DNA from 2 places in the Salinicola sp. CPA57 genome. Region 2 is predicted to be linked to the other one. Evidence: predicted binding sites of a transcription regulator. Region 2 holds the regulator's gene; the other holds the start of a gene.
What was found. Region 2 encodes FliA, which starts transcription of late flagellar genes. Its sites were predicted from a motif close to CTAAAGTTNNNNNNNNNNCNGCCGATA; they were not measured.
Positions count from the first base shown of each region.

Region 1: a site for FliA is predicted at 4,552-4,578, ahead of flgK (flagellar hook-associated protein FlgK). Genes of this name have one in related genera too.

Region 1 covers NZ_PZJR01000003.1:318,855-326,069, forward strand. Annotated here, with positions in the region: gene DOM36_RS03735 (flagellar basal body rod protein FlgF) at 1-719, shown strand, start outside; gene flgG (flagellar basal-body rod protein FlgG) at 781-1,563, shown strand; gene DOM36_RS03745 (flagellar basal body L-ring protein FlgH) at 1,605-2,276, shown strand; gene DOM36_RS03750 (flagellar basal body P-ring protein FlgI) at 2,354-3,424, shown strand; gene flgJ (flagellar assembly peptidoglycan hydrolase FlgJ) at 3,424-4,512, shown strand; gene flgK (flagellar hook-associated protein FlgK) at 4,639-6,267, shown strand; gene flgL (flagellar hook-associated protein FlgL) at 6,384-7,215, shown strand, end outside.
Region 2 covers NZ_PZJR01000003.1:581,422-588,636, reverse strand. Annotated here, with positions in the region: gene flhA (flagellar biosynthesis protein FlhA) at 1-964, shown strand, start outside; gene DOM36_RS04945 (flagellar protein FlhE) at 1,102-1,467, shown strand; gene DOM36_RS04940 (RNA polymerase sigma factor FliA) at 1,598-2,296, shown strand; gene DOM36_RS04935 (ABC-type transport auxiliary lipoprotein family protein) at 2,466-3,089, opposite strand; gene pqiB (intermembrane transport protein PqiB) at 3,086-4,738, opposite strand; gene DOM36_RS04925 (paraquat-inducible protein A) at 4,731-6,098, opposite strand; gene DOM36_RS04920 (calcium/sodium antiporter) at 6,577-7,215, shown strand, end outside.

The DNA.
Region 1 (7,215 bases), 260 kb from region 2:
CGCAGCAATCGGTGGTCAACAACAACCTGGCCAACGTCAGCACGCCGGGTTTCCGAGGTGAGCTGATGGCGTTCCGCGCGGTGCCGGTGGAGGGCGAAGCGCGTCTGTCGACGCGTGTCGCTTCCATGATGACCACGCCTGGCGCCGACTTCACGGCCGGCAACATCAACACCACCGGGCGCAGTCTGGATGTGGCTCTGCAAGGCGACGATACCTGGCTGACGGTGCAGTCCCCGGAGGGCGGCGAAGCCTATACCCGTCGCGGCGATCTTCAGGTCGATTCCACCGGCTTGCTGACGTCGCTCGGCAATCCGGTTCTTTCCGACAATGGCCAGGCCATCGTGGTGCCCCTCGGCGGCGACGTGACGATCGCGCCGGATGGCTCGATCAGCGTGCTGGAGCCGGGTCAGAACCCCGACGCCGTGGCACCGCTGGCACGGCTCAAGATGGTTGCACCAGGCAACGACAACCTGGTGCGCGGCGAAGACGGCCTGTTTCGCATGACGCCGGCGCAAGGCCAGAATGTCGCGCCGCCGCTACCGGCCGATGATACCCGGCGCCTGGTTCCCGGTGCGCTCGAGGGCAGTAACGTCACTGCGACCGACGCGATGATTTCGATGATCGACAGCGCCCGACGTTACGACATGCATATGAAGGTGATCGAAAGCGCGGATGAGAACGAGCAACGCGCCAACAGTCTTCTTTCTCTGACCAGCTAACGTCAATTTCGACCAGCGGCGCCAGCCACCGCGCTTGCGCACCGACAGCGGGATTTTTGTCATGATCAAATCATTATGGACGGCCAAGACTGGCCTGGAATCGCAGCAGACCAAGCTGGACGTGATTTCCAACAACCTGGCCAACGTCTCGACCAATGGCTTCAAGCGGTCTCGTGCCGTCTTCGAAGATCTGCTGTATCAGAACGTGCGTCAGCCCGGCGCGCAGTCCTCGGTGGTCGATACGCTGCCTTCGGGCATGCAGGTAGGTACCGGTGTTCGCCCGGTCGCGACCGAGCGCCTGCACACGCAGGGTGGCCTGCAGAATACCGAGAACTCCCGCGACCTCGCGATCAACGGCAAGGGCTTCTTTGCCGTACAGATGCCGGATGGCACCACTGGCTATACCCGTGATGGCAGCTTTCAGGTCAACGAGAACGGCCAGCTGGTGACCGCCGGCGGTTACCCGGTCGATCCGCCGATCGTGATCCCCCAGAACGCGCTGTCGATCACGGTCAGCCAGGACGGCGCGGTGTCGGTGACTCAGCCGGGAACGTCTCAGAGCAACGCAGTGGGGCAGATGATGCTCTCCACGTTCATCAATCCGACCGGGCTGCAAAGCATTGGCCAGAACCTGTATCTGGAAACCGATGCCTCCGGACCACGTACCGACCTCAACCCCGGCCTGGATGGTGCTGGCAAGCTCTACCAGGGTTACGTGGAGACCTCCAACGTCAACGTGGTGGAGGAGATGGTGAGCATGATCGAGACGCAGCGGGCCTACGAGATCAATAGCAAGGCTGTCGAAACTTCCGATCAGATGCTGCAGCGTCTGACGCAGCTATAAACCGGGGAAGGCGCGTGTTGCTGACCGCAGAATTGGCCACGATGTGGCGAAGAGTGATCATGCTGGCAGGCTTGTGTCTGGTGTTGACCGCGACCGGCTGTGCCCAGATCCCGCGTCACTCCGTGGTCGAGGATTCGGCGCCGGTGGAGATTCCCTCGACCCCGCCCGTTCAGGCCAACGGCTCCATCTATCAGGCTCGATTCGGCTTCCAGCCGCTGTTCGAGGATCGTCGTCCGCGCCAGGTCGGCGACATCATTACCATCGTGCTCGACGAACAGGTCAGCGCCAGCAAGAATTCTGCCGCGAATGCCACGCGTAACGGCTCCGCGTCCTTTACGCCGACATTGCTGCCCAATGATCTCGATTTTCTCGATCGATATGCCAATGATATCGAGGGCGAGAACGTCTTCAACGGTGCCGGTGGCGCCAACGCCAACAACACCTTCACCGGGACGATTACCGTGACGGTCTACGACCTGCTGGCCAACGGAAATCTCAAGGTGAGAGGGGAAAAGCAGATCGCGATCAATCAGGGCACCGAGTACATCCGATTTTCCGGCGTGGTCAATCCCCGCGCGATCAGCGGTTCCAACACCGTGCAGTCGACTCAAGTCGCCGACGCCCGCATCGAATATATCGGTGATGGCTATATCAACGAAGCGCAGACCATGGGTTGGCTGCAGCGCTTCTTCCTCAACATCTCACCGTTCTGATGCCTATGTCGTCTCGTCTCTCATATCTTTCCCGGATGCGGTACTCGTCGCTGACGAAAACGTTGGTGCTGCTGTCGATGCTGCTGTTCAGCCTGAGCGCTCAGGCTCAGCGCATCGAGGATCTGGCCAACTTTTCCGGCGTGCGGGATAACCCGCTGGTCGGTTACGGCCTGGTAGTCGGACTCGATGGTACGGGCGACCAGACCACCCAGGCTCCGTTCACCGGCCAGAGTGTCACCAACCTGTTGTCGCAGCTGGGGGTCACGATTCCCGCTGGTACCAACATGCAGCTACGCAACGTGGCGGCGGTGATGGTGACGGCAAAACTGCCGCCGTTTTCGCGTCAGGGCCAGGAGATCGATGTCACCGTTTCGTCGGTCGGCAACGCCGACAGCCTGCGCGGCGGCACGCTGCTGATGACGCCGCTCAAGGGCGCCGACGGCCGCGTCTACGCGTTGGCCCAGGGCAATGTCTACGTGGGCGGGGCCGGGGCGGAAGCTGCAGGCAGCAGCGTTTCCGTGAATCACCTGTCTGCCGGACGCATTCCCGGTGGCGGTCTGGTCGAGCAGGAAGTGCCGATGCGTCTTGGCAACGCCAGCGGCACGCTGGATCTGTTTCTGAAGCAGTCCGACTTCGAGAACGCCCGACGCATGGTGACGGCAATCAATCAGGAGTTCGGAGCGCCGGTGGCGGCCGCGCTGGACGGGCGTACGGTGCAGTTGAAGTTGCCCGCCAATGACAACGATCGCGTCACCTTTCTGGCCCGCGTTCAGGGGGTGAACGTCACCACCGAGCGTGGCCCGGCCAGAGTCATTCTCAATGCGCGTACCGGGTCGGTGGTGCTGTCGGATACCGTCACGCTCAATCGTGCCGCGGTGGCTCACGGCAACCTGTCGATCGTCATCGATTCCAATCCTCAGGTCAGCCAGCCCAATGCGCTCGCCGGTGGCGACACCGTGGTAGTGCCCAACGCCGATATCACCGTTCAGCAGGAAGGCGGCGCGCTGCAGATGGTCGAGACCAGTGCCGATCTGATGGACGTGGTCAATGCCTTGAACGCGTTGGGCGCTTCGCCCCAGGATCTGATGTCGATTCTGCAGGCGTTGAAGTCCGCAGGCTCGCTCAACGCCGAACTGGATGTCATCTGATGGCGATCAGCAACGATCTCTCCGGCCAGTTCGCGCTCGACGTTCAGAGCGTGCAGAAGCTCAAATACAGCGCGGCCAACTCGCCGCAGGGCAGTCTCAAGGAGGCCTCGCGTCAGTTCGAGGCGGTCTTTTTGCAGATGATGCTGAAGAGCATGCGTGATGCCAGCCCCAAGTCCGGTCTGCTGCAGAGCGATCAGATGGACATGATGCGCTCCATGCAGGATCAGCAGTGGGCGCAGCAGCTCGCGGGCAAGGGTCTGGGGCTGGCCGATCAGTTGGTTCAGCAGCTGGAAGGCAGTGGCTTGCCGGGAACGGCAGCGCTTCCCGGCGCGGCTGCCTCCGAGGATACCTCGACCCTGATCGCCGGCATCCCGCGGGGAGCGCCGCGATTGCTGCACGGCGGGCTGCGCACGCCAGGGTTCATGCCGGAGCCGTTACGGCACGACATGCCAGGGGCGGGTATCGCCGGCAGCGGTGCGAGGTCCAATGAGTTTTCAGTCGCCTCTTCATCGGCGATGGCGCCTGCCGAAACCGATGACCGCCCGGCACACGTCCGCGCCTTTCTGGATAGCCTTGCCGGGCCTGCCAGGAAGGCTGAAGGTGCGTCGGGTGTGCCGGCCGAGCTGATTCTGGCGCAGGCCGCGCTCGAAACCGGGTGGGGCCAGCGTGAGATTCCCACGGCCAGCGGTGGCAACAGTCATAACCTGTTCGGCATCAAGGCCGGGCGGTCCTGGCAGGGGGCCACCACGGAAATCACCACCACCGAGTATGTCGACGGGCGGCCGATCAAGATGGCCGACCGCTTCCGCGTCTATGACTCCTATGCCGATGCCTTCACCGATTACGCTAGATTGATCGGTGATAACCCTCGCTACCAGGGCGTCGTGACCGCCTCCTCGCCGGATATGGCAGCGCAGGCATTGCAGCAGGGCGGCTATGCCACCGATCCGCGCTATGCCGAGAAGTTGCGTGGCATCATGGCCCAGTTGGGCACGCTCGACGCTTCGGCAGGTAGCAACCTGGTGGCGATGGCTGGCAACGGCGACAATCCATTCGGTCCTGACGACTTGCCTACCGCCATCTTCTGATCGCAGTAACAATTCGTTGCGAAATCGCTGTCCGCAAGGATCAAGAAGCGGCTTTCGCAGCCGATAAAAATCATAATCTTGCACGGACATCGCCACAGTCGTCATGGCGTTTCACGGGATAGCGATATGAGCCTGTTTTCGATTGGCCTGAGCGGTTTGAGCGCAGCGCAGAACGCGCTGTCGACCACCAGTAACAACATCAGCAACGTCTATACCGACGGCTATAGCCGCCAGTTGACGTTGCTGGGGCAGAACAGCAGTGGTGTGGGCGCTGGTGCCGGCGTCAGCGTCGATGGCATTCAGCGCCAGTACAACAGTTACATCAGTTCGCAGCTCAATCAGGTCAACAGCCGTCAGTCGGCACTGGAAACCTATCAGAGCCAGATCAATCAGATCGATGACCTGTTGGCGGATAGCGATTCCGGTCTGACCACCTTGATGCAGGGCTTTTTTTCCAGCGTCGAGGATCTGACCGGCGCACCGGCGGACGCCGCAGCGCGGGAAGGGCTGCTGGGCAGCTCTAACAGCATGGCGGCGCAGTTCCGAGCCTATGACGGCTACCTCAGCGACATGCGTGAGGGCATCAACGGTCAGATCGGTGACGTGGTGACACAGGTCAACAATCTCAGTGACCAGATCTCGAATCTCAACAAGCAGGTCACGCTGGCCCGCGCCCGAAGTGGCGAGGAGCCCAATGCGCTGCTGGATCAGCGCGACAAGCTGGTCAGTGATCTTGGCGAGCTGGTCGACGTCAATGTCCAGGTGCAGGACGGCTCGACCTACCAGGTCTCGCTATCCAATGGCATGCCGCTGGTCGCCGGTAACCAGTCGTTCGATCTGGTTGCTGTCAAGAGTAGCGACGATCCCTCCAGCACCACGATCGCCTATCAGGATGGCGCCGGTTCGCGCTCCCCGCTCAAGGAATCGGTCATCCAGGGCGGTGAGCTCGGCGGGCTGATGAGCTTTCGCAGCGAGACGCTGGACAGCGCCCAGAATCAACTGGGGCAGTTGGCGGTGACGTTGGCGGGGAGCTTCAATAAGCAGCATGAAGCCGGCCTGGATCTCAACGGGGATCCGGGCGAAGCCTTCTTCGATATCGGCAGCCCTACTGTCATCAGCCGTTCGACCAATACCGGCAGTGGTTCGATGAGCGCCGAGTATGGCGATGTCAGCGAGCTGACCGCGGACGACTATCGTCTGACCTATCAGGCGGATGGTTCCTACTCGGTCGAGAATCTGGGTAGCGGCGAGATCAGCACGATCTCCCCCGACGGCGACGGCAACCTGTCCGTCGCCGGGGTGACGCTAACGCCTGGTGGCAGCCCGGCCGAGGGCGATGTCTTCATGCTCCAGCCGACACGTCATGCGGCAGCCGGATTCGATGTGGCGTTGAGCGATACCAGCGAGATCGCGGCGGCGGCTGCCGACGGCGGCGGTAGCGGTGACAACCGCAACGCGCTGGCACTGCTCGATCTACAGAATCAGAAACTGGTCGGCGGCAGTGCCACCTTCAGCGGCGGTTACGCGTCGCTGGTCAGCGATGTCGGCAACCGTACAGCGATTACTCAGGCCAACCTCACTACCCAGGAAGGGTTGAGCGACCAGCTTTACGCCTATCAGCAGGCCGACTCGGGCGTGAATCTGGATGAGGAGTACGCCAATCTGTTGCAGTTTCAGCAGTACTTTTCAGCCAATGCCAAGGTTATCGAAGCCGGCTCGACCATCATGGATACCATCCTGGGTCTACGCTCCTGAGCGTTGCCGAAGGGTCATGATTGATCGATGTCGTCTTTGAGAAGCGTCGTTGAGAAGCGTCTTTATTGAATAGCCATTGAGCGCGTCGGTTTCGAGGCGCCTTCGAGGAGAGAGCCGTGCGTGTCAGCACCGTGATGATGTTCGAGCGCAGTGTCAGCTCGATGAACCGCCAGCAGAGCGCTTTCATGGAGGTCGGCGAACAGATCGCCTCCGGCAAGCGCGTCGTGCGGCCGTCAGATGACCCGCAAGCCGCCTCGCGGGCAGTCGGGGTGTCGCAGTCACTGGCCGCCAACGGTCAGCAGAGCGACAGTCGAATCACGGCGCGCAATTCGTTGAGCCAGGAGGAGAGCATTCTCGACAGCGTTTCCGACTCTCTGACGCGAGCCAAGGAGCTGCTGGTTCAGGCGGGTAACGGCACGCTGAGTGATGCTGACCGTCAGTCGATGGCGACAGAGATGCGAGGCGTCTACGAAGCGCTGCTGGGACAGGCCAATTCCACCGACGGTAACGGCAGTTACCTTTTTGGCGGCTACCAGGACGGTGCCGAGCCCTTCGTCAAGGATGTGTCCGGCGCCGTCCAATATGCCGGCTCCGATCAGGTTCGTGAGCAGAAGGTCGATTCCTCGCGACTCATGGAAGTCGGCAATACCGGTCGTGACGTGTTTCAGGCGGTGGCGGCAGGGTCCGGTTACTTGGCCAGGGCTGACAGCGGAAACAGTGGCAGCCTGACATTTACCGGCCCTAAGGTAACTGACACTACGGCTGACGGTTACGGCGATGATTATGCGATCTCGTTCAGCGATAACGGCGACGGGACTTTCGAATACACGATCAGCGGTGGTCCGAATGGCGACACCTCGGGCACCTACGATGGCACCAGTACCACGCTAGAATTCGGTGGCGTGCGTCTGACAATGGAAGGCGCGCCGGAAGGCGGAGATTCCCTCT
Region 2 (7,215 bases):
GCTGGTCGATCAACGCCAGAAGGGCGAGCTTCTGGGGCGAATCAAGAGCGTGCGCAAGAAGTTCGCCCAGGATGTCGGATTCCTGCCCTCGGTGGTGCACATCCGCGACAATCTCGAGCTGAGCCCCAACGTTTACGTGATCACCCTGAAGGGCGTGGAAGTCGGTCGTGCCGAGGCGTTTCCGGGGAAATGGCTGGCCATCGATCCCGGCCAGGTGTCCGGCGCGATCGACGGCACTCGGACCCAGGATCCGGCGTTCGGTCTGACCGCCTACTGGATCGAAACGACCCAGCGCGAGCGGGCGCAGATCTACGGTTATACCGTGGTGGATGCCAGTACCGTGATCGCCACCCACCTCAATCACCTGCTGCATGAAAACGCCGGCGACATGCTGGGACGCGCCGAGGTCCAGCAGCTTCTGGACAAGGTCGCCGAGCATCAGAAGTCGCTGGTAGAGGACGTGGTGCCCAAGCTGCTGCCGCTGACCTCGCTGCAACGCATCCTCCAGAATCTGCTCATCGAAGACGTGCCGATCCGCGATATGCACACGATTCTCGATGTCCTGGCGGAGTATGCTCCCCAGCAGTCGGATGCCAACGAGCTGACCGCGCTGGTACGCGTCGCGCTGGGCCGGGCGATTACCCAACAGTGGTTCCCGGGCCGCGAATCGCTGCACGTGATGGGGCTCGAACCCCGGCTGGAACAGGTTCTCGCGCAAGCGCTCAACAACGGCGGGGCACTCGAGCCTGGGCTGGCGGACACGCTGATGCAACAGACCGCTGCTGCGGTGGAACGCCAACAGAGTCGTGACGAGCCGACCGTGCTGGTCGTCCAGCATGGTCTGCGGGCTCTGTTGTCGCGTTTCCTGCGCCGTCAGATCAAGTCGCTGGTGGTGCTCTCCCAGGCGGAAATCCCGGACGATCGCAATCTGCGCGTCACCACCACCATCGGCGCGCCGTCATGAGTGCCGGCGTTGCCGCCGTGAGTGCCGGGAGCCGAACGCGATCTTCACGTCGATCCCCGGGACCTCCGTCCCCGAGATCCAAAGCGTGTTCGGCGCTCTTCGGCTGGAGCTTGCTATCTGCTGTTGTTGTCATGGGCATGGCGACAACAGCCTGGGCTGCCGACGGAACCTGGGTTGGCCAGCTGCCACGTCAGACGATCGTGGTGGCCGACCATGCCCTGGAGAGCGTGCCAGTCGAGCTACCGGCGTCCATGGCTGATGCCGTCATCGAACGCGTTCGTTGGACCTTTCGGCTCGATTCCCCGGCGCCGACGCTGAAAACCTGGCTCTGTCACGGCCAGTTCTGTCTGCCGCTAGCCCGGAATCGGGGGGAAACCCAGCGCTTTGCCGATCGATCTGCCTCTTTGCCGTTCCGGCTGCGATTCCAGTGGCAACCGGGCGAGCAGTCGGACGGGAGGCGCGTGATTTTCGGTGGTCAACTGATCGTCGACTACCGTCATTAAGGCTGATAAACAGCCGAATTAGCCGCTGGAAAACCAGTAGTTTGTCGTCTTGGGTCGATGTCCGGGCGGCATAATGGAAAGATGAGTCATGCATCCCATGACCGTAAGCTGTTTCGCACGAGGCCATTCGATGTATACCGCACAAGGCAAAATCGATCAGAGGGCATTGATTGAGCAGTACATGCCAATGGTGAGGCGCCATGCGCTTTCTCTTCAGGTGCGCCTACCCGCCAGCGTGGAACTCGATGATCTCGTGCAGGCCGGCATGCTGGGACTGTTGGACGCCATGGGGCGTTATGACAACTCGCACGGCGCCAGCTTTTCGACCTACGCCAACCAGCGAATTCGTGGCGCGATGATCGACGAACTGCGTAGTCGCGACTGGATGCCACGCAGCGTGCGGCGCAATGCGCGGGCACTGGATCAGGCCGTGCGACGGCTGGAACAGCAGCTGGGCCGGGCGCCGGACGAGCGCGAAATTGCCCAGGAAATGGGGGTTTCCCGGGAGGAGTACCATCAGCTCCTGGCAGATGCCAACAACGGCTTTCTGCTGGCGTACGACGAGAGCGATAGCGAAAACGGTGTCGCCGCCGTCTCCGAAGGCGGCCCGCCGTCGCCGTTGGAAGCGCTGCTCGATGCAGACAATCGATCCAACGTGATGGCCGCGATCGATGCCTTGCCGGAACGCGAGAAGCTGCTTCTGGGACTCTACTATCAGGAAGAGCTCAACTTGAAAGAGATCGGTGCCGTACTGGGCGTCAGCGAATCCCGCGTCTGCCAGTTGCACAGCCAGGCCGTGTCGCGCCTGAGAAGCCGTCTGAATCCCTGATGGCGGTCAATTCCATGACCGCGTCCGGCGGCGCGGTCACGGAGCCGTAACGTCAATCGATAGACAACGAGCGATCCCGAGCGCCTGCCGAGCCGATCATGACGTCGATGTCACGACCGGGTCGGCAGGCGTCTTGTCATGCGAGGCGCTCGATGATTCGTCAAACTGATCAGTCGCTGGCTCGCGAGGGCGCCGACACATGGCGGATCTCGTCGGCGATCTCGCTCGCCACCTCTTCCCACACGCCTCCCAACGTTCGCACCAGCGCCGGATAGCCGTCGTCGCTCAGCGGCCGAGAGACATCGAAATGGCGCTGGGCCAGCAGCCGATTGCCGTCATGCAGCTGCCACTCGCCGGAGGCCACGGCCTGGCCGTCGTAGCGACCCTGGAACTGATCGACGCTGAGCGTCAGCCGCTGCGCGCCGGGCTCGCCGTGGGCGGCGTTCAAGACCATGACAGCGGGCAGGTCGGCCGCCAAGGACTGGCGCAGGCGACGCGTCAGCTGCTGCCCCAGCGCTTCGGCCCACAGGTTCTGATTGGCTGCGTTGAGCTCGATATCGCTGGTCTGCATCACGATTCCCTCCTGGTCGAGGTAGCTTGCCACCTCGACCGGGACGACCGTCAGCTTGCGCGCTTGCGGGCCGGTCGTCGGCGGCTGACTGTCGGCTTCCGGCAGCGTATAGCGATTGGTCGGCGTCGATTGCGCGGCGCAGCCCGCCATTGCCACGGCGGCAAGGGTCAGCAGGGCAGTAGCGCCGATGCGGCGACACCGGGAGAGGGAAGACATCTTCATTGGGGAGCCCTCGGCACGGGATCGGTTTTGACTTCTTGGTCGAAAATCAGCGCGTTGGGCTTTTCGCTGAGCGTCTTGGCGACCGGCTGGAGATCACGCATCAGGACTTCCAGCTGCTTGAGCGTGTCGTTCAACTGACGATAGCTCGAAGAGCCGGAGGAGAAACCCTTCAGCGTGCTCTGAAGCTCCTGCAGCGTGTCGTTGAGACTGCCCGGCAACTGCTGTGTGGCGGGATCGGAAACGATACCGTTGACCGACTCGGCGATCTGACGCACCTGCTCGAGCGTCTGCTGCGAGGTTTGCATGGTGTCGTCCAGGCGGTCGAGAATCGGCTCGACCTGTAGATCGTTGAGCTTGTCGAGCAGATTGGACACCTTCTGCTCGATTTGCGCAAAGCCACCGGAAATCGTCGGGAATACCGGTTTGCCGTCGAACGTCATCGCCTTGTAGGGCGGTACGTCATCGCTGAAATTGAGATCGACGAACAGCGCGCCCGTCAGCAGGTTGCCCGCCTTGAGCGTGGCTCGCAGGCCATAGTCCTTGAACATTTTCTCGAAGCGATCCCGCACTTCCTGGTCGTCGATATCGGCGTTGACGTCCTCGTTGCTGTCCAATCGCTGCGGCTCGATCCGGATCAGCACCGGAATCGCGAACTGCGTCAACGAATCAGGCTGCGGTGCGGTGAAGTGCCAGGGAACGCTGACCACGGTTCCCACGCGCACGCCGCGATATTCGACCGGCGCTCCGCGGCTGAGCCCGCGCACGGTATCGTCGACCAGCAGCGCATATTCGATGTACTGATCGTAGGTGCCCTCGCGTGCACTTTCTTCATTGTTGTAGAGCGTATAGGTCGCATCCTGCTTGGCCGCGTTGCCACGCGTGACATCCTCCGGCACCCCGAACGTCACGCCGCCGCTGATCAGCGTCTCGAAGGAGTCCAGGTTGACGTTGACGCCTTCCGAATCCAGCTGCACGTCGATGCCGGAGGAGCTCCAGAACCGGGTGGTATCGGTGACCAGGCTATCGTAGGGGGCCTGAATGAAGATGCGGTGGCGCATCTCGCGTTTTTCGGGATCGAAATCGGTGCTCTCGACCCGACCGACGGTGTAGCCCTGGTAGGTGATTGGATCGCCCGCGCTGAGCGAATTGCCGACCTGGCTGACCAGATTGACGCGCAGTCCCGGGGCATCGGGCGGGGCGACCGGCGGCTGTTCGAGCACATCGAAGCTATCCTGAGCCTCGTCGCTCTTGCCGGGGGCGAGCTGGATATAGGCTCCCGACAGCACCGTATTGAGGCCACTGATGCCTTCGCGACCAATCCGCGGCTTGACCACCCAGAAGCGCGTTTCGGCATTGAGCATCCGCTCTGCATCGTTGGACATACGCGCCGTCACCACCGTATGCGACAGATCGTCCGACAGTCTCACGGCTTCTACATGGCCGACCTGAACATTGCGCGTCTTGATCAGCGTCTTGCCGGCCTCGATGCCCTCGGCGTTGTCCATGTTCAAGGTGATCAACGGCCCACGGCTGGAGATGTTGTCCCAGACCATCCAGGCCCCGATCAGGGCGGCCAGCAAGGGCACTATCCAGATCGGCGAGAGCCGCGATTGCGACACTCGTTTGGCGCGTTGCATCGAATCAGGCATCGTCGACTTCCTTGACAGGCGAATAGGGGGATTGGCGTTTGAGCGCGGCCGGCATGTGAGGCTGCATGTTGCGGGCATCCCAGATCAGGCGGGGATCGAAGCTGTTGGCCGCCAGCATGGTGATGACCACCACCGCCGAGAATGCCAGGGCCGCCGGCCCAGGCGTGATCGACAGCAACGACCCGGCATGGACCAGCGACACCAGGATCGCGACGACGAAGACGTCGATCATCGACCAGCGACCGATCAGCTCGGTAATGCGGTAAAGCTTCTGCCGCTTGTGCTTGAAGCGGGGCTCGCCGCTGCGCTTGACCGTGATGCAGAGCCACGAGAGGGCAAACACCTTGCCGATCGGCACCACCACGCTGGCGGTAAAGATGATTAGCGCGATGGGCCAGTCGCCGTGACCGAGAAAGATCAGCACGCCGCCGATGATGGTAGAGGGCGTTTCATCGCCCAGCGAGGTCGTGGTCATGATCGGATAGAGATTGGCCGGGATATAGCAGAGGGTTGCCGCAATCAGCAACGCCCAGGTCTTCTGCAGGCTATGCGAACCCCGAAAACGCAACGGCTCGCCACAGCGTTCACAGCGGCCGCGCCCGAAGTGGCTGAGCCGGCTGACGAGACCGCAGGTCGGGCAGCCAGTAAGACCCTGCTCGGCCGCCGGCTCTCCGCGGCGACAGCCTTCCGGCGCCAGCGGTTCGCCTGCCAGCGAAAACCACATCCAATCGGTGTCGATCGAGCGTGTGGTCAGCAGCAGCAGCAGGGCGTAGACACAGAATGACCAGAACGACACGCCCAGATCGACAGAGGCCATGCCGGCGATCTTGATCAGACTCACCAGCGCACCGATGACGAAGACATCGGCCATCATCCACGGCCCGAGGTGAGAAAGCGCCCGCGCAATGCGGTAGCTTCGCGGCAGAGGGCGACGTTGGAGCAGGCCGAGATGCAGCCAGATGACGGCCAGCAGATAGACCGCCGGCAGCACGATCACGGTCAGCAGCACCAGAATGCCGACGAACGGCTCGTGCAGCGCCACCAGGCTGGCGGAGGTGTCCGCCAGTTGAATGGCATTGCTGACGCCGCGTGATTCGAAGCTGATGAACGGGAAACAGAGCGCTGCCAGCAGTGCGATCAGGGCACTGATGGCGAAGGCCAGACTGCGTTCGGCTGGACGAAAGTGGCGGTGGCTCAGGGTATGGTCGCAGCGCGGACAGCTGGCGCGCTGGCCCGGGTGCAGGGGCGGCAACGCGACCAGCAGATCACACTCTTGGCAGGCGCGAAGTCGCCGTCGGGTTCGACCGGGCGCGAGAAACGTCGCCTTCCTGGAGCTGTTGTCATTCGTGGCTGATGCCAAGGCAATACCCGACGCGAAAGCGGAATGGAAAAAGCGTTACGCTGCGTAAATCCCCATGTTACTGGAATACATACGTTCGTGCATGTTTGCTGGATGCACTGCAAAACAGGGCGCTAGCGTCGCTGAAAAGTCATGACCTATATTACTGAAAAATCATGAGGGTTCAGCCGCTTGGACACTATAGTAGGTGAATGCCATTTTATGGTAGGTGAAGATCGTTTTGCCGAGATGGTAGATGAAGATCGTTTTGTCGAGATGGTAGGTGAAGATCATTTTGCCGAGGAAGTACCATCGGTGACACGGGGTTGCTTACGATCCTGTAACGGCCGGTCTGGCGCTTTCCAGCGGAACGCGAAATTGACGCCAGAGGGAGGTTCGTGGCCGCGGATCATCGACCTGAAATGTGTCGAGACGCTGCGCGCGACAAGGGTTTTCAATCGATATCGGATCAATGACGAAGGGAGAGTCTAACGTGTGGATGGCGCTTGCGGCCATTGTGGCCGGTCTTGTCGTGTTGGTCTGGAGTGCGGATCGTTTCGTGGATGGCGCCGCCGCCACGGCCCGCCATCTGGGGTTGCCTCCGCTGCTGATTGGCATGGTGGTGATCGGCTTCGGCACGTCCGCGCCGGAGCTGATGGTGTCGGCGCTGTCGGCCGTGCAGGGCAACCCGGGGCTGGCGCTGGGCAATGCTTACGGCTCGAACATCACCAATATCGCCCTGATCGTGGGTCTGGTCGCATTGATCAGCCCGCTGACGGTGCATTCCCAGGTGATTCGCCAGGAATTGCCGGTGCTTGGGGTGATGACGCTGATCTCGCTCTGGTGTCTGCATGATGGTGTGATCTCGCGGGTCGATGCGGTCGTTCTGCTGGTGCTGCTCCTTGGATTTCTGGGTTACAGCATCTGGCGCTCCCAACGTCCGGGTAAAGATGCGCTTCAGACCGATGTGGAGGCGGATGTCGCGGGCCAATCCATGTCGCTCAAACGAGGCGTGTTGTGGACGTTGGCCGGGCTGGCGCTGTTGATCGTCAGCTCGCGTTTTCTGGTATGGGGGGCCGTGACGATTGCCGAGGCGTTCGGCGTGAGCGACCTCGTCATCGGCCTGACGGTCGTTGCC